Regions from separate parts of the Anthropogastromicrobium aceti genome, predicted to be linked through region 2. Evidence: riboswitches for the same ligand, from Rfam matches in the RefSeq annotation. Region 2 holds a riboswitch; the other holds the start of a gene.
The links. A riboswitch is a leader RNA that binds a small molecule or an ion and turns the genes downstream of it on or off. The one in region 2 is predicted to bind cyclic di-GMP.
Positions count from the first base shown of each region.

Region 1: it holds a riboswitch for cyclic di-GMP, as region 2 does, so the genes downstream of both, LKD48_RS02940 (hybrid sensor histidine kinase/response regulator) here and LKD48_RS13305 (transglutaminase domain-containing protein) in region 2, are expected to answer to the same signal.

Region 1 is NZ_JAJEQN010000005.1:52,299-63,144, reverse strand. Features, by position in the region: gene hisS (histidine--tRNA ligase) at 1-258, opposite strand, end outside; gene LKD48_RS02940 (hybrid sensor histidine kinase/response regulator) at 379-3,585, opposite strand; cyclic di-GMP riboswitch class I at 3,825-3,915, opposite strand; gene LKD48_RS02935 (hypothetical protein) at 3,994-4,965, opposite strand; gene hemZ (coproporphyrinogen dehydrogenase HemZ) at 5,266-6,768, opposite strand; gene LKD48_RS02925 (MBL fold metallo-hydrolase) at 6,797-7,426, opposite strand; gene LKD48_RS02920 (RelA/SpoT family protein) at 7,560-9,839, opposite strand; gene LKD48_RS02915 (sugar phosphate isomerase/epimerase family protein) at 9,891-10,727, opposite strand.
Region 2 is NZ_JAJEQN010000041.1:8,001-18,846, forward strand. Features, by position in the region: gene LKD48_RS13290 (tRNA1(Val) (adenine(37)-N6)-methyltransferase) at 1-644, shown strand, start outside; gene rsmI (16S rRNA (cytidine(1402)-2'-O)-methyltransferase) at 680-1,528, shown strand; gene LKD48_RS13300 (NAD(P)/FAD-dependent oxidoreductase) at 1,574-2,953, opposite strand; cyclic di-GMP riboswitch class I at 3,222-3,297, shown strand; gene LKD48_RS13305 (transglutaminase domain-containing protein) at 3,379-5,814, shown strand; gene LKD48_RS13310 (putative ABC transporter permease) at 5,888-6,787, opposite strand; gene LKD48_RS13315 (4'-phosphopantetheinyl transferase family protein) at 6,881-7,483, opposite strand; gene LKD48_RS13320 (N-acetylmuramoyl-L-alanine amidase) at 7,490-8,674, opposite strand; gene LKD48_RS13325 (BMP family ABC transporter substrate-binding protein) at 8,861-10,777, shown strand; gene LKD48_RS13330 (metallophosphoesterase family protein) at 10,844-10,846, shown strand, end outside.

The DNA.
Region 1 (10,846 bases), on a different contig from region 2:
TACCAAATCTGCTTCTGTCTGTGCTGTTTCTAAGTTTAACTTCTCACCACGCTTTAAGATCTTAAAGATAAGCTTCTCATTCTCACCACCCTGCTTATTGCTTAAGTTTGCAATATTTTCAACACAAGGTGTTTCAATCGGTGTGAAACCAAATCCCTTATACGTTTCCTTAATCAGCCCAATCACATAATCACGGATCTGCATTTCTGCCGGCTGAATATCCTTCATGCCTGTAACAGGCTTCTTTACTAATGCCATAAAACACTCCTCTTTCCACTATCAGGGCTTTCCCTGTATGATACACTACGTTCAACATTATACGTTTTTGCAATAGGCTGTGTCAACTGTTTTTTAGTTTTCCCATCCCATGAGAATAAATTACAGCCAGTTTTCCAGAACATCATTAAGTTTATTCATATCCAGCGGTTTTGCGATATGTCCATTCATGCCTGTATTTTTTGCCAGCTGTACATCTTCCGCAAAAGCATTGGCGGTCATGGCAACAATAGGCAGTTTTCCCTGTTCACCCGGAAGGCTCCTGATTGCTGCTGTTGCCTCATAGCCATTCATGACAGGCATTTGAATATCCATAAAAATAAGATCATACGAACTTTTCGGAGAAGCTTCCACTTTCTCAACTGCAATTTTCCCATTTTCTGCTGTTTCCACTTCTGCACCTGTCATCTGCAAAATTTCAACAGCAATTTCTCTGTTTAATTCATTATCCTCGACCAACAGAATCCTTTTTCCCGTGTAGTCTGATTTTGACAGCTTCTCCAAATAATTTCTTGCTGTTTTTTCTTTTCTTTCTGAAGTAAACTGCCGCAGTGTAGCCGTCAGACGAGAACGAAACAGCGGTTTTGCAATAAAAGCATCTATGCCTGCAGCCTTTGCTTCTTCTTCGATCTCGCTAAATTCATAAGACGTCAGTACAATGATGGTGATCTCTTTACCTATCCGTTTTCTGATCTGTCTGGCAGTTTCTATGCCATCCATTTCCGGCATCTTCCAGTCTAAAATAACAGCAAAGTAATCATCTTTCAACTCATGACGTGCATAACAGCACTCAACGGCTTCCCTGCCAGAGAGAACCCATTCACCCATAATACCGATTTCCTTCAGTGTGGCAACTGTACTTTCACAGCATGTCCTATCATCATCCACAACCAGAACCGGCAAATTCATTAGATCTTTGTCCTGTTCTTTTTCTTTTTCCTGAAGCTCCAGATAAATTGTTACCGTAATTTTAGTTCCCTTGTGTAAGGTACTATCCACTTTAATAGTGCCATTCATCAGGTTCACAATATTTCTGCTGATTGCCATTCCCAGACCAGTTCCCTGAACCTTGGTTGTCCTGTGGTCATCTGCGCGGCTGAAAGGATCAAACATGATCTTCTGGAATTCCGGTGACATACCGATCCCATTATCCTCAATCGAAAATTCATAGCATCCAAGTTCCGAAAATCCATTTGGCTTTTCCTCTATAGAAAAGGTAATATTTCCACCATCCGGTGTATACTTGATCGCATTGCTCATCAGATTCACAAATACCTGCTGGATTCTCAGGCTGTCACCACAGACATCCTCATGTTCAATATGATTGATGTGTATATCAAAATTATGTTTATGTTCATCAAGCACCGGTTTCGTAAGCGTAATAAGATTATCCACAAGCTCCGACAGATTGAAATCTTCCTGAGCCAGCGTCATTTTTCCACTTTCAATACGTGCCATATCCAATACTCCATTGATCAGCCCCAACAGATGACGACTTGATTCTGTAATCTTGCCAAGACACTCAATAACTCTGTCATGACTCTCAATATTTGCTCCTGCGATTGCCGTCAGACCAACAATGGCATTCATCGGTGTCCGGATATCATGGGACATATTGGAAAGAAATTCTGTCTTCGCACGATTTGCATTTTCTGCCGACCGGTAAGCTTCTTTCAATGCCTGACGAGATTCGATCTCTGCTTTTTTCTCCTGTGTCACATCTATGGATGCCAGCAATACTCTTACGAGCTTTCCATTTTCCCATTTTAATGGAATATAAGAAGCTATTTTATAAGTCTTTTCATCCAGGCTGCAGTACTCAAACTTATAAATATCATTTTCACATTTCAGATTCTTCCGGATATTTTCCGGTGTTATCAGTATATCAATAGCTTCCAATGGTTCCAGTGTCTTATACTTTTCAAGAACCTGCCTCTGGAAATCATGATAAAATCCCAGAGGTTTATATATCATCTGTCCATTCAGATTGTAGAATTCATATCTGTCATTTTCCAGATCACAGACAACAAAGCGGTCAACCAGACGCACAATACTCTGAATCAGCTGCTCCATGGAAGCATTATCCGCTGCCATCTGCAGATGCCGTGCGCTCTCTACCTTTGCATCCGTGATATCACGCAGAAAGATCATGGCATATTCTGAATCCTCTATCTCGCCACGTATGATCACATTGCGAACCCATCGTTCTTCTCCATTCAGAGTGATTCGGCACTCCAAAGACAATTCAGTTTCCAGACCCTTCAGCTTTTCTGCAATATAACCACGGTCGTAAAAAGAGGATACCGCCTTCTTATCTGTCTCCACAACATAGGAATCCACAAAATGGCGAATCAATTCATCCCACGTATAACTCTGTTCAAAGACTGTCATCAGGGACGGTTCAACCTTAAAGGTATCAAAAGTATTCGCTTCCAGATTCACATAATACTCGCACAAATCTGCTTTCGTAAAAGCCCGGTGGAAAGCAGCAGATTTTTGTGCCTGCATGATTTCTTTTTTCTCCCCATCAATGTTAATAAAAATCCCGGCAATCCTGCTTGCAGAACCATCCAGACGGCGTATTACTTCTGCCGATGCCCGAAACCACTGGTACTGATTATTCTTCATTCTCAGACGATACTCTACCTGATATTTTATCTGGTTCGTCTTATCCGCAATTGCCGCCTGAAGCTGCGCCATTACTCTTTCTTTATCCTGTGGATGCAGAAGATCTGACCAGGATTCCAGTTTATTCGGAAAGTCCAGGGTGTCATGATAGCCAAGCATTTTTCTAAATTCATGACTCCAGTTTGCATTCACAATCTCGCTGTTTTCGTCACAGTCAAAATACCAGAAGCCGGAATAGATAGCCTCATTGAGCAGTGCCAGATTTACATGATCCCAGTTGACCTGTACGGACATAACCCAGATCTGTCTGCCTGCCTCATCTGTCGCATCCTCTTTACAAAGCCGTACATTATTCACTGTACCGTCTGCTGTAAGGATCTGTGCTTCCCCTGTTCCGTGAAGCTGCAAAAAACGGTCTCGCTCCAGTATATCTTCCTCGTCATAAAAGAAGTTTCTCAATGAGCCTTTTGTCTGTTCCATGAAAGTATCGTATGTATATCCTGTACTATGCAACAGCAGATTACTTACAGACAAAATAGACAGGTTTTGGTCATAAGATCCTGTCATTATACCTACCCCGCCATTATTTTCCAGTGTTTTCTGTACGGCCTGTGACATGTCCTGTGTCTGCCCCGTTACAGTCTCACCTAAGGAATATATTTTGTCTTCATAATTTTTCATTTTATAAAAATCCTCTCTCTGCTTTCCCCATTCTTCATCCTGCTTTTTTCTGTATACCGATACAGAGAACTTGTCCCTGCCAGTTCTCTTATATATTTTTGCATACAAAAAGGACACTTGCCAAAATCTGCCAGTGTCCCTACTATATTTCTCTAAAATCACACATCTATATAGTATAAAAGGTATAGGAATCTCTTCTGTTCAAACATCTTTTCCATATATTATGATGATATGGAAACAATGGCAACCGGCTGACATGGTCAAACTTTCTGACTTTAGTCCCTTCTGGCTTTGCGTCCCTGCTTTTCAGCAGGTTTGCTTTTGATTTTCCAAAATAAAATACCACGAAGTTATTTATATGTCAATACTGTTAAATAAAAAATCTGTATGTTTTTATCGAATTAAACTTTATTCTGTCTCTATGTTTTCCGCTGGAATCTTTTCTAACGTGAGAATAAGCTGTCCAGTTCCGTCTGGGTATTCACGAACTTCTGCACAATTCACTTCTGAAAACGCTTTGTCCTGATACGAAACTTCCTGTATAATTTCAAAATACCAAGCGGTATAATCTGGTATCTCCACTGACTGACCTTCTCCATACCAACCTTCGTTTTGAATTTCAGTTACAACGTCTGTTTCGCCTAATTCATACTTTCCTTCTAAGCACCATAGCCCGTCTTCTGAGAAATGAAGCGTTACTTCCATATCATTTCCATAAATATTATAAAGATCCTGCAATGTTAATGTACTTATATTCATTCCACTTAACTGCGGTGCCTCCATTCCCCACAGCAGACCCTCGATTGGAAATGCGCCTTTTCCAAGTTCTCCGTTGTTCTCACCAATCTGAACATAAGAAAGTTCTTCCTGAGAACCATATTGATATCCTGTATACTCACTATAACAATCTGAAGTAATCTCATGTGTAATTTCTGATATATGCAATACATGCATTGTCTCAAACATCATATCTCTCGACTCGTTTTCCGAATCAAACTTATAAGTTAATGTATTCCATTCTGATCCAAGTACAACGGTTTCATTCTCATCCTTTGCCAATACACTGTTTACGGTAAAAGCAACCGTTGCTTTTTCTACCTTAAATCCACAGCTTTCCATCCACTGGCTAAGTGCTGCTATTCGCTGCTGCTGTTCCTCTTTCATCCAACCATCCACTACTGTATTCCCGTAAAAATTTTCCGCTCTGTTCTGGAAATACTGATTTAAAACTGCCTCATCCTCTGCATCTAACTGAAGCTGAGCTTTTATCTGTGTGCTATTTTCATACGTATTAGAAGCGAATGCACTCATCTGAACAGCTAGCATACTGATAATCATAACTAATACTCCAAATAAACCTCTTTCTGAAATTTTTCTCATAGGCGCTCCTTTCTGGTCGTTAAAACCATGATATGTTCATTTCACCATCACTTTTCTTGATTTCATTATAATGTAGTCAATATATTTTGTCAATAGTTTTGTATTGTTCGTACATTTTTTTGTAAATTATCTTATTTTTCTAACAATTTTGTTGCTTTCTATTTTATTTGTTGCGCTTAACGCTGTACTGCTCATACTGTACCTCCTTAACCTTTTTAAAATTTTTAATAATAACAGAAATTAAAAAAGACGAATCCACTCATTGAATCAATGAATGAATTCGTCCTAACGTAGACTCGATCAATCAGACCTCTTTTCGTCCGCAAAAAGCCTCTTTTTACGCTCGATCATCTCGTCTGTTTTTTCCAGATAAGTCTTGATATCCTTGACATTTTCGCATCTTTCGATCCTGCCGTTTGGATATACCGCCTTTGTGATGGCCCCTGCACCAAGTGCTACGATTGTCTGCATTTCTTCCATGATTAAGATGTTGTAGATTCCCTCTTTTCCTGGCTTTGCATATCCGACATTTTCCATATTTCCTGTCATGTTTTTCTGGCGGTACAGATAATACGGCTTCATACCCATTTCCTCTGCGGCATCTTGTGTCAGCTCCATCGTACTTTCAGAATTAACACTCTTCATACCTGCGTATTCTTCCTTCTGAGTATTTAATCTTGCAGCACGCTTAATGGCCAGGGAGTGAACCGTCAAATTGTCTGGTCCTAGTTTTTTGATTTCTTCCAACGTATTCTCAACATCTTCTTTTGTCTCCTGCGGCAGTCCAACAATGATGTCCATGTTAATATTATCAAAGCCTTCTTCTCTTGCAAGCAAAAAGGCATCCTTTACCTGTAAAACTGTATGTCTTCGGCCAATCAGTTCTAGTGTCTCGTCTTTCATTGTCTGTGGGTTGATACTTATACGTGTGACAGGATGACACTTTATTGTCTTAAGTTTTTCACGTGTGATGCTGTCTGGACGTCCTGCCTCAACTGTCCACTCCTGAAGGAAAGACAAATTAAAGGAGTTCTCAATCTTTGATAGAAGGCGTTCTAACTGATCTGGCTCTAATGTGGTCGGCGTACCTCCACCGATATATATTGTGTTTAGCTTCTTATCTTTAAAAGCCTCTGCCACATATTCAATCTCTTTTTCAATTGAATCAAGATATGCATCTACACGATCACCAAATCGGCTCACTGGATATGATGTGAATGAGCAGTACGCACATGTTGTCGGACAAAATGCAATTCCGACATACAAACTATATCCATCCTTATAGTCCAGACAATCAAGCAACTTAATTTCTCTCTTTGCAATATCAAGACTAAGCATAGTCTTTTCCTCACCGCAAAGCATCTGATTTTTCATGTAGTCTATGCATTCCTCATCAGAAGCACCTTCCATCAGCATAGTTCTTGCAATCTTTGTCGGTCGGATACCTGTCAGTGTTCCCCATGGAAGCTCTTTTTTTGTAAGCTTAGAGAGTAGACAATACAGCATACATTTTGCCTTTGTTTTAGTGTCCTTTCGATCTGACAATTCACATTCACATGCATCATCAAGCAATGTGCCATCCTGCACAAGCTCCATTGTCATCTTCTTTTTAGTGTTATCCTCGTTTGCTAAACACTGTGTTTCTGCACAATCACTCATACACACACGAAGAAACAAATCACCCTCTGCACACGCATATTCCTTTGTTTCAATTCTTTTAATTGCCCGTCCCGGATAAAATGCCATGAACAGGCTTCGAATATCGTTATCTAATGCATCGCATTCCAAATAAAAATAAATCATATCGTTTCCTTTGCTTTCCTTTTACTTTTTATCGCATTCCTGCTGCCGGATTGTGTGTTTTTTCATAACCTATCGAGGTCGCCTGTCCATGACCCGGATATACATCTGTCTCATCTGGCAGTACAAATAGCTTTTTCCCAAGAGAACGAATCAGTGAAAACATACTTCCGCCAGGAAAATCTGTTCTTCCATAGCTCTCGAAAAACAACGTATCTCCCGCAAACAACACATGTTCCTTTTCTATATAATAGCACACACCACCTAGTGTATGACCTGGTGTTTCAATCACGGTAATCTTCATTCCTGCAATCTCAATTTTTTGATTGTCAACAACAAACTCATCTGCCTTCATAGTAAAGCCCTCAGCCCACATCGCAGAAAGATTTTTCTCGGCATCTGCTAAAAGCTCCTCTTCATGAATGCCGGCGTATACAGGAATCTGATAATATTCCTTCACTTTCTTTGCTGCCATGATGTGGTCAAAATGACCGTGTGTCAAAAGTACTGCCTCTGGCTTTATTTCATAACGGCTGCACACGCGAATGATTTTATCTGCCTGTTCACCTGGATCCACCAAAAAGCCGCGTTTGCTTTCTTCATCCCATGCCAAATAGCAATTTGTCCCCATTTGACCTACCATAATTGTCTCTATTCTCATGAAAATACCTGACCTTTTCTTCTTAATTTTATAATTGATGCCTACGAATTGCTCCGTTGCGATGCAATTCTCGCAATTCTAAAAACAGGCAGGGCCAATACCCTGCCTGCAATCTGTGCATAACATCATTGTTTTATCCATTAGAACGTTCAATATCAATTACGCTGTTAACTGCCATCAGGCGATTGATAAGCTGCTGCAGAGCATCTACACCACCAACTTCAAATGACATGTTGATAGTTGCCGTTCCCTGCTTACTTGTCTTAGAACTCATGGAAGCAATGTCAATCTCTCGCTCTGTAAAAATCTTAGAGATATCTGCAAAAATACCAATACGATTGTTACAGAAGATCTTGATCTCTGCCATAAACTTCTCATTAGAATGGAAGCTTTCCTGCTGCCACTCAACATCGACAAGACGTGACTTTTCAGACTCTGGAAGCGCTATGACATTTACACAGTCTGTACGGTGAATAGAAATACCGCGTCCTCTTGTAATAAAGCCAACAATCTCATCACCTGGAACTGGTGAACAGCATCTTGAAAAACGAACATTAACATCAACAACACCATTGACTAAAACGCCGTTTGTGCTGCGAATCTTGACTGGCTTATTCTTATTATTTTCAATTACAGACGCCAAAACCTGCTCATCTGTCGGTGCTTTCTTCTTAGATTCCTGATAAAGATCAATCAGCTTGTTTACAATCTGGCCTTCCTTAAGTCCGCCGTGTCCTACTGCTGCCAAAATAGAATCCCAATCACGGAAGCCATATTTTGTGATAACCTTCTTTGTAAACTCCGGTTTTGTAAGATCACTGATCTCAAACCCCTTGCCCTTGGCACAGCTGGCAACAAGCTCTTTTCCTCTGGTGATATTTCCAGCTCGTCCTTCCTGCTTGAACCACTGATTAATCTTATTTTTAGCCTGTGTACTCTTTGCGATATTTAACCAGTCACGGCTAGGTCCTTTGACATTCTGAGAAGTGAAAATCTCTATTCGATCACCATTTTGAATCTTATAATCAAGAGGAACCATCTTGCCATTAACTGCCGCCTGCTTCATGCGGTTTCCTACTGCTGAGTGAATGCTGTAAGCAAAGTCAATCGGTGTAGATCCAGCCGGAAGATTCTTTACATCACCCTGCGGTGTAAAGCAGTATACATTATCCGAGAATAAATCAAGATCATTTTTTACCATGCTGATAAATTCTTTATTATCGGAAACATCCTTCTGCCATTCAAGAATCTGACGAAGCCAAGAAAGCTTTGCCTCTTCATCACGCACTGTAGTGTCTCCCGAACCGCGCTCCTTGTATTTCCAGTGTGCTGCGATACCATATTCAGCAGTGCGATGCATCTCAAAGGTACGAATCTGAATCTCAAACGGCTGACCATTCTTTGCAATCAGAGTCGTATGAAGTGACTGATACATATTTGGCTTTGGCATTGCAATGTAATCCTTAAAACGAACCGTAATAGGATGATACATTTCATGAATAACACCAAGTGCGGCATAACAGTCCTTTACTGTATCAACAATAATACGAACTGCAAAAATATCATAGATCTGATCAAGTGTTTTATCCTGATTTACCATTTTTTTATAGATGCTAAACAGATGTTTAACACGACCTGAAATCTCAGCCTTAATTTCAGCCTCCTCAAGCTTGACCGCAACCTCAGATTTGATTTCATCTATAAAACGCTCGCGCGCATCCTGCGTGCTGTAAATCTTTTCTGTCAGTTCCTTATAGACATCAGGGTGCAGATACATAAGAGACAAATCGTCAAGCTCTGTCTTGATTTTAGAAATACCAAGACGTGATGCAAGCGGCGAATAGATCTCAAGTGTTTCTCTTGCCTTTTGTTTCTGCGTCTCTGGCTTCCAGAACTGACCTGTACGCATATTGTGCAGACGGTCTGCAAGCTTTACCATGATAACACGGATATCCTTTGCCATAGCAAGAAACATCTTTCTAAGATTTTCTGCCTGGATCTCAATCTTATCCATATCCCAGTTGATCTGCGTCAGCTTTGTTACGCCATCTACCAAAAATGCGATTTCTTCTCCGAAAAGCCCGATCAATTCTTTTAGAGTCATCGGGGTGTCCTCTAAGACATCATGAAGAAGTCCTGCCGCAATACTTTCCTTATCAAGTTCTAGCTCTGCTAATATAATTGCTACGCAAAGTGGATGGATGATATACGGCTCTCCGGAGCGTCTGCGCTGATCTCCGTGCGAATTTAGTGCAACCTCATAAGCCTTGCGGATCAGTGACAGATCATCCGATGGATGATACTTTCTGACACTATCCTCCAATTCTTTATATAATTCATCCGGCGATGTAAAATTAGCCGGTGCCTTAACCGAAGGTTTTGGCGGGATTAATCCTTCTTCTTCTGGATTCATATCAGACACCTCTTTTCCTCATTTCAACTCAACATATTTATTCGTTGAAAATTATAAGCTTGCGTACTTTTCTTCCATAAACTGTCTTGCCTGCTGTGCATTGGATGGATTTGTATCCTCTAACAGCACGTGAATATGCGGCTTATGCTCCTTGATATAGCGAAGCAAAAATTCATAGTCCATCTGACCTGTTCCGCATGCGCAGCTTAACAGCTTGCCATTTTCGATCTTGAAATCCTTTGCATGGATCGTTGCAATATCTGGTCCAAGAATCTCAACAAACTCTTTAAAAATTGCCGGATACTCCTGATAATTGGACTCATCAAGCAAATTCACTGGATCAAAGATGATCTGAAGATTCGGAGAATCAATCGCATCAAGAACCTTTCTTGCACGCTTTGCATTGTTTACAATATGTCGGCATACTGGCTCAATTGCAACAATTACACCAAGCTTTTCTGCATATTCCACAACAGGACGCAAATTCTTAATAAAAATCTCAAGTGCTTCCTCAGTAAATGAAAATGGCTCTGTGCGATACTCGGTATTACATGCACCTGTCTCTGTTCCAACTACACCTGCTCCAAGAAGACTCGCAAATACAATATGTCTCTTGTAAGTGTCGATAGTATCCTTTAATGCAGCCTCATCAGGAGTTGCCAGATTCTGGTAGCAGCCAAGAACTGCAACATCTACTTTGTTCTCTGCAAAGACTTCCTTCATGTACAATGCCATACCAGGAGTTAAAACCTCCTTTTTTGTTGGAAACTCATGAACTGCCTTCGGTACTGCTAACTGACAGCAATGCATTCCCTCATTGTGTATTTCCTTTACAAGCCCTTCAAAGGTATCTGCCTTTACATCATGGGCACGAATTCCGATTCTCATACAATTCTCCCTTCGCGTTTCGCTACTTTTTTGATACTAGGGTTAAAAGCTGCAAAACCTTATCGTGCAAGCACGAGCAGGTTTTGTAGCTTTTAACCCTAGTATTATGTGATTTCTTA
Region 2 (10,846 bases):
ATGCAGTGCTCCTATCGTGGTTTGCAAAGGCTTCTGAGGGAGAGCGCGTGCTGGATTTTTGTACGGGGACAGGTGTGGTTCCTATTTTAATGACGGCAAAGACAGCGGCATCGCATTTTACTGGTCTAGAGATCCAAGAGGAAGTTGCAAAAATGGCATCTCGAAGTGTGATGTTAAATCATCTAGGGGATAAGGTATCAATTATCTGTGGTGATTTGAAAAATACAAAGACTCTTTTTGGAAAAGGCGTTTTTAACGTAGTCACAGTCAACCCACCGTATATGGCAGGTGGAAGCGGCCTTGTAGGTGCTGATTACAGTAAGGCAGTATCGCGTCATGAAATTTTATGCAGCTTAGAGGATGTGATTCGTGAGAGTGCGAATGTATTGGTGGCCGGAGGACGTATGTATATGGTGCACCGACCATATCGTCTTGGAGATATCATATGTCTGATGAAGCAATATAAAATGTCACCTAGGCGCCTTTGTATGGTGCATCCAAAGGCATCGCAGGAGGCTAATCTGGTGTTGATAGAAGGAATCCGTGGCGGCAATACGCAGATTCGCGTCGAAGCGCCTCTTGTATTGTTTGATGAAGATGGGCAAGAGAGCAAACAGATCAAAATGATTCACGGAAGGCTCTGAAAAGATACAAACATGAAAATGGAAGGAAGAAAGTTATGGCAGGAATGCTTTATCTGTGTGCAACTCCGATTGGAAATCTTGAGGATATCACATTTCGCGTGCTGCGCACGCTAAAGGAAGTAGATCTTATTGCAGCAGAGGATACAAGAAATAGTCAAAAGCTTCTGAATCATTTTGATATTCATACGCCAATGACAAGCTATCATGAATACAATAAATATGATAAGGCTGAATATCTGGTTGGTTTGATGCTGGATGGCAAAAATATTGCCTGCATTACAGATGCAGGAACGCCAGGCATTTCTGATCCAGGTGAGGTTCTGGTTCAAAAGTGTTATGAGGCAGGGATTAAGGTGACATCTCTTCCCGGCCCTGCTGCATGTATAACCGCACTTACTATGTCTGGTTTATCTACAAGAAGATTTGCATTTGAGGCATTTCTTCCAGCAGATAAAAAGCAGCGTGCGCAAATTATTGAGGAATTACAGGATGAAACAAGAACTATTATTCTTTATGAAGCACCTCATCACCTCGTAAAGACGCTTGAGGAGCTTTTTAAGACACTCGGATCAAGAAAGGTTCGTATATGCAGAGAGCTTACTAAAAAGCATGAGACTGTCTATGCAGATACGTTAGATGGTGCATTAGCTCATTATCGCGACATAGAGGATCCGAGAGGTGAGTGCGTAATTATCATTGAGGGAGCTGACAGAGAAGATTTAAATAAGCAAAAACAACAGTCATGGGAAGAAATGACAATTGAAGAGCACATGGCGCTGTATGAAGATATGAACCGCAAGGATGCGATGAAGCAGGTTGCGAAGGATCGCGGTGTCAGCAAAAGAGATATTTATCAGGCATTGTTAAAGTCAGAAAGTAACTAAGAGCCATCGGGGACAGTATATGTCCCCAGAGGCTCTTTTCTTTAATTATTCAATTTCACCGAGCAGATGGCGTGCAACATAGATGCCGCTTGCAGATGCATGGGATAGAGAGTGAGTAACACCGCTGCCGTCACCGATCACAAAGAGATTTTTGTGGCGAGTCTCAAGATGATTGTCGATTTGAACCTCCATGTTGTAAAATTTAACTTCGACACCATAGAGAAGTGTGTCATCGTTTGCAGTACCAGGAGCAATATTGTCAAGCGCATAGATCATTTCAATGATGCCGTCGAGAATACGCTTTGGCATTACAAGGCTTAAATCGCCTGGCGTAGCATCGAGAGTTGGTGTAAGGAAAGACTCTGCGATACGCTTAGGGTTACTTCTCTGACCGCGGATCAAATCACCAAAGCGCTGAACCATAACGCCGCCTCCAAGCATGTTAGACAGACGAGCTATACTCTCACCGTATTCATTGCTGTCCTTAAACGGTTCAGTAAAGTGTTTGGAAACAAGCAGAGCAAAGTTTGTATTCTTTGTGTGAAGGGCAGGATTTTCATAGCTGTGCCCGTTTACTGTGATAATACCATTTGTATTTTCTGTAACTACAGCGCCCTTTGGATTCATGCAGAAGGTACGCACACGATCCTGATATTTTTCAGTCTGGTATACAATCTTACTTTCATAGAGCTCATCTGTGATCGGGGCAAATACCTCAGCAGGAAGCTCTACGCGAACACCAATGTCAACACGGCTTGAATTTGTTGGAATTTCAAGGTTATGGCAGATTTGCTCCATCCATTTGCTTCCACTTCGACCAACGGAGATAATACATTTCTCACATGTATATGTCTCGTTCTCTGTAATAATCTCATAGTCACCATTATCCATGATTGCAACATTCTGAACTGGTGTCATGAAATAGAAACTAACCTTGTCTTTTAACAAATTATAAAGGTTACTGAGAACTTCATAGTTTTTGTCTGTTCCGAGATGACGGACAGATGCCTCAAGAAGGTGAAGGTTGTGCTGCAGACAGACACGTTTAAAGCTGGAATTTGCAGAAGAGTATAGGCGTGTGCCCTCGCCACCGTAGGCCATATTGATTTCATCAACATATTCCATAAGTTCCGTTGCTTTGTTTTTTCCGATATACTCGTAAAGTGTGCCGCCAAATTCATTCGTAATATTATATTTTCCATCAGAGAAAGCACCGGCACCGCCAAAGCCATTCATGATAGCACAGGTTTTGCAGTGTATACATTTTGTTACGCGCTTGCCGTCAATTGGGCACTTTCTTTTCTCAAGACGATTTCCAGCCTCAAATACAGCGATTTTTAAATCAGGGCGTTTGGTTGTCAGTTCGTATGCGGAGAAAATACCGCCAGGACCGGCGCCGATAATAATAATATCGTAATGTTTCATAAAAACCTCATTTCCGCGCAAATAAGACTTTTTTTCACAGGGGAAAAATGATATAATAAAATATAGGGTGAAACTTTTTTGCCCCCTTAAAAAGCATGCGCTTGTATTATAATTTATTATAAGACAAGCTTAAATTGCCTGTCAAGCACTGAAAAGAGTCATATTATTAAGAATCTGGAAGAAAGTTATTGACAGAAAAGGCGATGCGTGATACTAATAAAAATGGAGATAGGTTACAATGGAGAGTCATTTAATGATTTTTCACAAAAAAATAGTTTGGCAAAACTGTCGAAAGGCAGTGACGCAAAGCTATAGGGACTGTAAAATGTCAGCCAGCTGCAGTTAAAAATTGCAGGGGAAACTCTGTGATTTTTTAGTATTAAGAAGTAATTGTCTAGAGATACAATAGAAAGAGGGAGTACTGGATGAGAAAAAATAAGGCATTATTGAAACGAGCCGCATCGTTGTTTACTGCTTTTGTTATATTGGCAGGATCGGCAACTTATGCACAAGAAGAACAAACATCGCAGGAAGTACTAAGTCAGGAAATATTGTCAGAATCATCTTCTGAGTTATCAGAGGAACTAGTTAATGGTACTGATCCTGAGATATTAGAACTGACGTCAGAAACGATAACTGAAAGTATAGAAGAACAGACTCAGGAAGCAGAAAGCGAAAGTACACAAGAACAGACTCAGGAAGCAGAAAGCGAAAGTACACAAGAACAGACTCAGGAAACGGCAAGTGAAAGTATAGAAGAACAGACTCAGGAAACAGTAAATGAGAATTTGCCAGAACTGGTACAGGAATCTAATAGTGAGGATGAGACAACTGAGTGCTCAACGGATGCATTTGTAGATTCAACTGATGAAGATATGGATTCTGATATTTATGAAATTGGAGATGAGTTTGTAAAGACATTTTCATTTGATATGATAGTAGACAGAAATCCAATTTATTTAGGAATGGCAGGAATCAGTACAGCAACTGGAAACTATTATGATCAGCTTGATGCAACATCTAAGCGTATCTATAATGCGATTTACGAAGCAAATAAAAGTAGTGCCAGTACAGCAAAGATGAAGTTGAACCTGACAAAAATTTTTGAAAATCAGAAGGTAACAAAGGGAGCCAATGGTAAGGCTGTATATTCAGAAGAAACAAAGCAGGCAATTTTTGCATGGCTTGGCAGTTATGTAACTCCAGCATATTTAGCATTGACATATGATCATCCAGAGTTAGTATGGCTTTCAGGTGCAAAATATACTATTGGTTATAGCGTATATACACCGCTGTTCGAGTCAGGCGAAACAAGTATTATAACAGATCTTGAGCTTGCAGGAAGTACATTTACCATAACACCTACTAAGGATACTGGGGTACTTACAGGAAGTAAAGTAAATCCATTGTTTGATGGAACAAAATCACAGATTGATGCTATGCTTCCAGCAAATGCAACTACATACGATAAAGTAAAGGCAATTCATGACAAGATTTGCAGTATGGTCAGCTATGAAAATAATACGCAAAATATCGGAAATCCGTATTATCAGACGCCATATAGTCTATATTATGACGCAGATGGTGATGGAAAGGTTGAAACTGTTTGTGCTGGATATGCAAAGATGATGAAGCTCCAGTGCAATAAATATGGTATTCCATGTGTGCTTGTTACTGGTGTAACAGACAGTGGAGAATATCATATGTGGAATTATGTTCAAATGGAAAATGGCGTATGGTACGCAGTGGATGCTACGTGGGATGATCAGTCTACCACTATGTACGACTTTTTCTTAGTAGGTTCAGAAACATACTCATCAGCAGCATTTGGAACAAAGAAATTTGGAAATACTCATATTCCAAGTGGAAAATGGACGACTAGTGCAGATTGTGTATTCTTGTATCCAGTCTTTAGTCAGACTGCATATGCAGGACAAAATACTGTTACCAGTAAAAATGGTCTTTTAAAGGATTCGGATGGGGTATGGCGCTATTATACTAATAATCAGGTTGACACAAGCTATACTGGTTTTGCAGCATCTGGAAGTGATCAGGTGTATTTAATCAATGGTGTGCAGAATACAAGCTATTCAGGTCTTATTTATAATAGTGGAAACTGGTACTATGTTCAAAAAGGTGTACGTAATACTGCATATTCAGGTTTGTCAGTTTATAATGGCAGCTGGTATTATGTGAAGGGTGGAACAGCAGATTGGAGTTATACTGGGTTAGCTCAGTATAATGGAGTATGGTATTATGTAAGACAAGGTTCAGTTGATTGGGAGTATACTGGCCTTTGTCAGTATGATACGATTTGGTTTTACATAAAAAATGGTGCGTTAGACTGGAACTATACAGGTCTTTGTCAGCACAGCGGAGTATGGTATTACATTACAAAGGGACAGGTCAACTGGAATTATACTGGAAGCTGTATTTACAATGGTAAATCTTATTATGTTGAAAAAGGCGTATTGAATTGGAAATATAATTCAGCGGCAGTTTACAGCAGTGCGAGCTATACAGCAGATTTGATGAACGCAGCGCTTAGTCAATATCAGGCTGAGGAAGTAACTATTGATGAAACAAATATTTATTCAGCTGATACAGAGCCAGAAAGTACACAGACTGCAGAACAGGTGCAGGAATCTCATGAAGCAGAAGAATCAAATGATCCTGAGATGTTGGAAACTGAAGCACAGACGCAAGAACAGACAGAAGAAAGTGTTTCACAGACAGAGGTTGCTGTACAAGAAGAATCGACAGTTCAATATAGCTTGTTAGAGCGTATTGAAGAGTATTTGATCAAGTTTATAACTTATATTGTAAAACTTGCAGCAGCTTATATTGGAATTACTTTATAAAGATTTAGTAAGCTTATAGAAAAACGATGACGCTTTTTAAGATATGCGTCATCGTTTTTTTGTGGCCTTTTTCTTATTTATTTTTATTAAGTCCAATTTGCTCTTTTAAGGAATTAAGGGCATCGGCATATTTTTTTGAAGTAAGCATTGGGTTTCCTTTTAAAAGGATAATCTTACGAAAATCCATACGCTTTGAGATAGCATTTTTCAGTTCACCTAAATAGGCAAAGCGTTCTTTGAGTCGAATAACATCGGCTGTTTTTTCCTTTGGAACAAGAGAGTAAAGCTTTTCGAGGTATTCAGAAACAGAAATCTGAAATTCCTCAATACGAGAACTCTCCGGCTTTTTTATAGTGCCAATCTTATCGCGAAGCGTCTCGCTTACGGAATCAGTAAGTACAATAAAGCGTTCACGAAGCTTTTCTGCATCTGATTTTAGATTAGTAATAGATTCAAGAATCTGACGCAGATCCATAGCAGCATGGAAGGAGGAAGCAAAGTCGATTGAAAAAACTATAGTGATCACAAAAAGAGCGCCAAAGCATACGTTTTGAGGAATCTTTTCCAACAAAGCTGATATGCGTGGATGAACGACGCGTATCAAAAGAAGTGTAAAAACACCCCATGCAAGCGAGGAGCTTAGGCAGATATGTCCCTGTATATTAAACTTTTTGTCACTGTAATCCCAGTAACGCACCTGAAAAAGTGCTTCCATAACGACACCGGTAACGTATTCAAGTATTGTGGCAGCAATAAGTCCAAGCAGAAAAATACCAATGTCGGACGATTGCACCGGGTAGGTGGCACAGAGCATGACTACAGCGCCGCTTCCATAGATCGGAAGCATTGGACCAGTTAAAAAACCTCGGTTCGTCAGCCGTTTTGTGAGAATAGATACATAGCTGGATTCCCAAATCCAGCCGACAAAGCTGTAGAAAAAGAAATACAGTAACAGATGAGCATAAGCAGTCATAAAAACAATCCTCGTTTCTGAATAATAAAACATAGGGCAGGTGTAATGTGAACGCCTGACTTGTAATGCTTAAAGTGTAAATGATATTTCTTTTTATTGCAAGCATTTATAGCAAACACACGAAAGATAGTCAGGAAAATCGCAAACTGTATGATGTTCGAGTTTCCAAAATGAACCATCATAGAGAGAGATGGTATTGCTTTTACTAAAATCGTATGAGGAAGCTTTTGCATCAATACCTGTGCCTATGGCTTTTAGGAAGGCTTCCTTTGCCGTCCACAGGCGAAGAAACTCATGGTTTTGTATATCTCCTGAAGGAAGATTAGAAAGTGCATTAAGTTCATTTGGATGAAAAACATGGTGTGAAAGAACAGCTTTATGAAGTTTTTCAATGTCACATCCAACAGGCGTGTCGCTGACGGCAAGCATGACAAAGTCATTGCTGTGTGAGAGATTGAAAAAAGGCGCATTTGCTACACTGGGCTTTCCGGATGCATTGTAAGAGACGGTGAAACGTTCTGGGTGTTTATTGTAAATATGCTTCCAAAGAAGAAGCCCGGCTGCTGCGCAGCGTTTTTGATCAGATTCCAAACGAAAAGAAAACAGCTGCTTTCTGCGCTGCGGCTGCAGCATGGAAAGCAGCTGTTCGTCAATTACGATGTCACGGATCAGTTGGTAATAGATCTGAACAGCCATAATCAATTATCTCCCAAAGTAAGCGTCAATACCGTTTGCAAGACCCTGTGCAATTACAGCCTGAAACTCAGGATTTGCCATCTTTTGGTCTTCCTCAGGGTTAGACATAAATCCCATTTCTACGATTGTGACAGGAATAGTACACCAGTTGATACCTGTCATATTATCATCCTGAAGAACTCCTTTGTTTGCAAGACCTGTTGTGGAGCAATAAAAAGAAAGCATCGTAGAAGCAAGTGTGTTGCTTGCAGATATTACATCAGCAGACAGATAAGAATTTGCTGATGATGGAGCATAGAACATAGCGCCATTTACAGAAGGATCATTGGAGCTGTTTGCATGGATGCGGACAAAGATTTCAGCACCGCTTTCATTTGCGTATACAGCACGCTCAGCATTGCTCATAGCGCAGTCATTTGTTGTACGAATCATCACAACCTGATAGCCACGGTTTAAAAGCTCCTGTTGAAGCATTTGAGAGACATCTAAGTTTAATTGATACTCGGCAAGACCAGTAGCTACGCCGCTTGTTCCAGTAGTAAGCTTAGCCTTCATTACAGAAGAGCCTGGACCGTTTGGTTCCTGTTCGCTGATGCCTGCCTGCTGATGACCTGCGTCAATGCACACAATATGTCCGTTTGAAGAAGATGTGTTTGCATTTGATGTTTCGTTTGAGGCTGGCGCAGCAGATGCAGCGACATCTGCCGCTGCACCATCTACCTGATCTGGAGAAGATACAAGAAAATCTGCTTTTACATAGCCGTCCATTGTTGCACTGTGAATCTGAACCCATCCATTTTCTGCAAGAGCAAGGATTCGAACTTCCTCACCGCGATAAAGCTCCCCAATTTTATTGCCTTCAGTAGAAGGGTAATCGCGGATATTAAGGGAATCGGTATTTACATACCAAATGTCACCTACAGCAAGTTCTTTGGAAACGACAGGAACAGCAGTGGATTCTTCGATTGAAGCCTCAGTGCTTTCTTCAGTAGAAGCCTCAGTGGATGCCTCAGTAGATTCTTCTGTAGAAGCTTGTGTGGAAGGTTCTGTTTGCAGTTCAGTTTGTGTTTCTGTCACAGATGAGGTCTGTGCGTTTGGATTATAATATTCAGTTTCTTTTTTGCATCCTGCAAGTCCAGATAAAAGTGCTGCAGAAAGTAAAAAAGCAGGAATGAAACGAGATTTTTTCATAATAAGTCCTCCTGATGCATAAGTTAATTTTATTGTACTTTGTTTCTAAAAAAAAAGCAAGAAAAAACACGGATTCATAAGGATTGAAAGGTTTTCTTAAGAATACTTGTAACAGCAGATAAAATGATGTAAAATAAAGTTGCAAAGAGCAAGAGACTTAGAGAACAGAAAGGTGTGTGGCTGAATATGGCAAGAGAGGATTATCAGAAGGCGCTGAAAAAGGGTGAGAGAAGCTATGCAAGATATCTGTCGGAAGGAAAATATCCGTATTTGCAGGTGCTTGAGGAGCTTTTGTCTCATACGGATGTGGTGGCAGAGGAAGATCTGGGAATTTGTTCCATTCCATCGGAAATGATTGTGGGAACCTTTACGGCAGGAAGACGTACTGCATTTGCACCGAACTTTATGCCGCTGCTCGATGATGAATCGGAGTTTGCAGCCAAGTGGCAGGCTCTTTATAATGCCCATTTGGAAGAGGGAATACATGATCCGATTAAGTGTTATGAGTTTATGAACCGCTACTATGTATTAGAGGGTAATAAGCGTGTCAGTGTATTAAAGTTTTGCGATGCACCTAGTGTGCAGGGTAATGTAACTCGTATTATTCCAAAGAGGACAGATGAGCCAGAGAACCGCCTGTACTTTGAGTTTCTGGCATTTTATAAGTGCTCTAAGGTTAATTACATTGTGTTAAGTAAGCTTGGAAGCTATAGGACTTTATTGGAAAAGCTTGGATTTGAAGTAGATTATAAATGGACAGATGATGACCGTATGGAGGTTCGTTCTTTGTATGTGCGCTTTGAAAAGGTGTATAAGGAAAAGGGAGGAGAACGACCGCCGATTCCGACAGCAGATGCCTTTTTGATGTATCTGGAGCTATATCCGTGTGATCCTCATCAGGAGGAAAAGCTACCATCTCAGATCAAATCAGAGCTTGCAAAGATGTGGGATGAGATTTTGCTTCAGGCAAAGGGAAATCCTTCTGAGATTAAGACAGAGCCACAGGAGGCACCAAAGAAAAATCTGTTTGATTATCTGTTGTCTCCAGGAACAAAGTATTTAAAGATTGCATTTGTACATGATAAAAATCCACAGGATTCTGCATGGATATATGGTCATGAACTTGGACGCATGTATCTTGAGGAACAATTTAAGGGAAAGGTTGAAACAATCTCTTATAATGATGTTTCACAGGGAGCAGAACTTGAAAATACACTTGATGATGCAATTGAAAAAAAATGCAACATTATATTTACAACAACGCCGCAGTTTCTTGAAGGCAGCATAAAGACAGCGATAAAAAATCCATCTGTCAAGATTTTAAATTGTTCTGTTGACACGAATCATCAGTGTATTCGTACCTACTATGCGCGCTTGTTTGAGGCAAAATTTTTATCAGGACTTGTAGCAGGAGCATTGTGTAAAAATGGAAAGATTGGCTATATGGCTGATTATCCGATCTGTGGAATGATTGCTAACATCAATGCATTTGCGATTGGCGTGAAGATGGTTAATCCAAATGCAACGATTCAGCTGGAGTGGACGACGGTGCGCAGCAAACAGGAAATTCTTGAAGATTTTAAGGCAAATGAAGTAAATCTTGTATCATGTCTTGAGATGATTGTACCTAATTCACCGTCACGCTATTTTGGACTGGTCAATATAGAAAAGGATGAGCCGGAGAATTTGACAGCTGTGATATGGAACTGGGGTGCGCTTTATAAAAAGCTTGTAGAGACAGTGCAAAATGGTGCATGGGACAGTGCAGGCTCAGACGGTGTTGCGCTTAATTACTGGTGGGGAATGTCAGCAGGTGTTGTTGATTTCATCTGTTCGCCAAAGGTTCCAGTAAAGACAAAACAGTTAGTTGAGTTTATGCAGCATCAGATTATGGAAGGCGGCTTTAGTCCGTTTTCAGGAGAGCTGTACTCACAGGAAGGTATTGTACAAAGCGATGACAATCGTTCACTGACACCAGAAGAAATTATTAACATGAGATGGCTGGCCGATAATGTGAATGGCAGTCTGCCGCATTGGAACAAATTAAATGAGGATGCAAAGGCTGTAGTTGAGGTTCAGGGTGTAGATAATATAGAAGAGTAGAAAAAGCGGTTATGAAGGCGCAGCGAAGTATAGCTGCGCTGGATTATAGCAGAGGTAGAGGTAGGAATG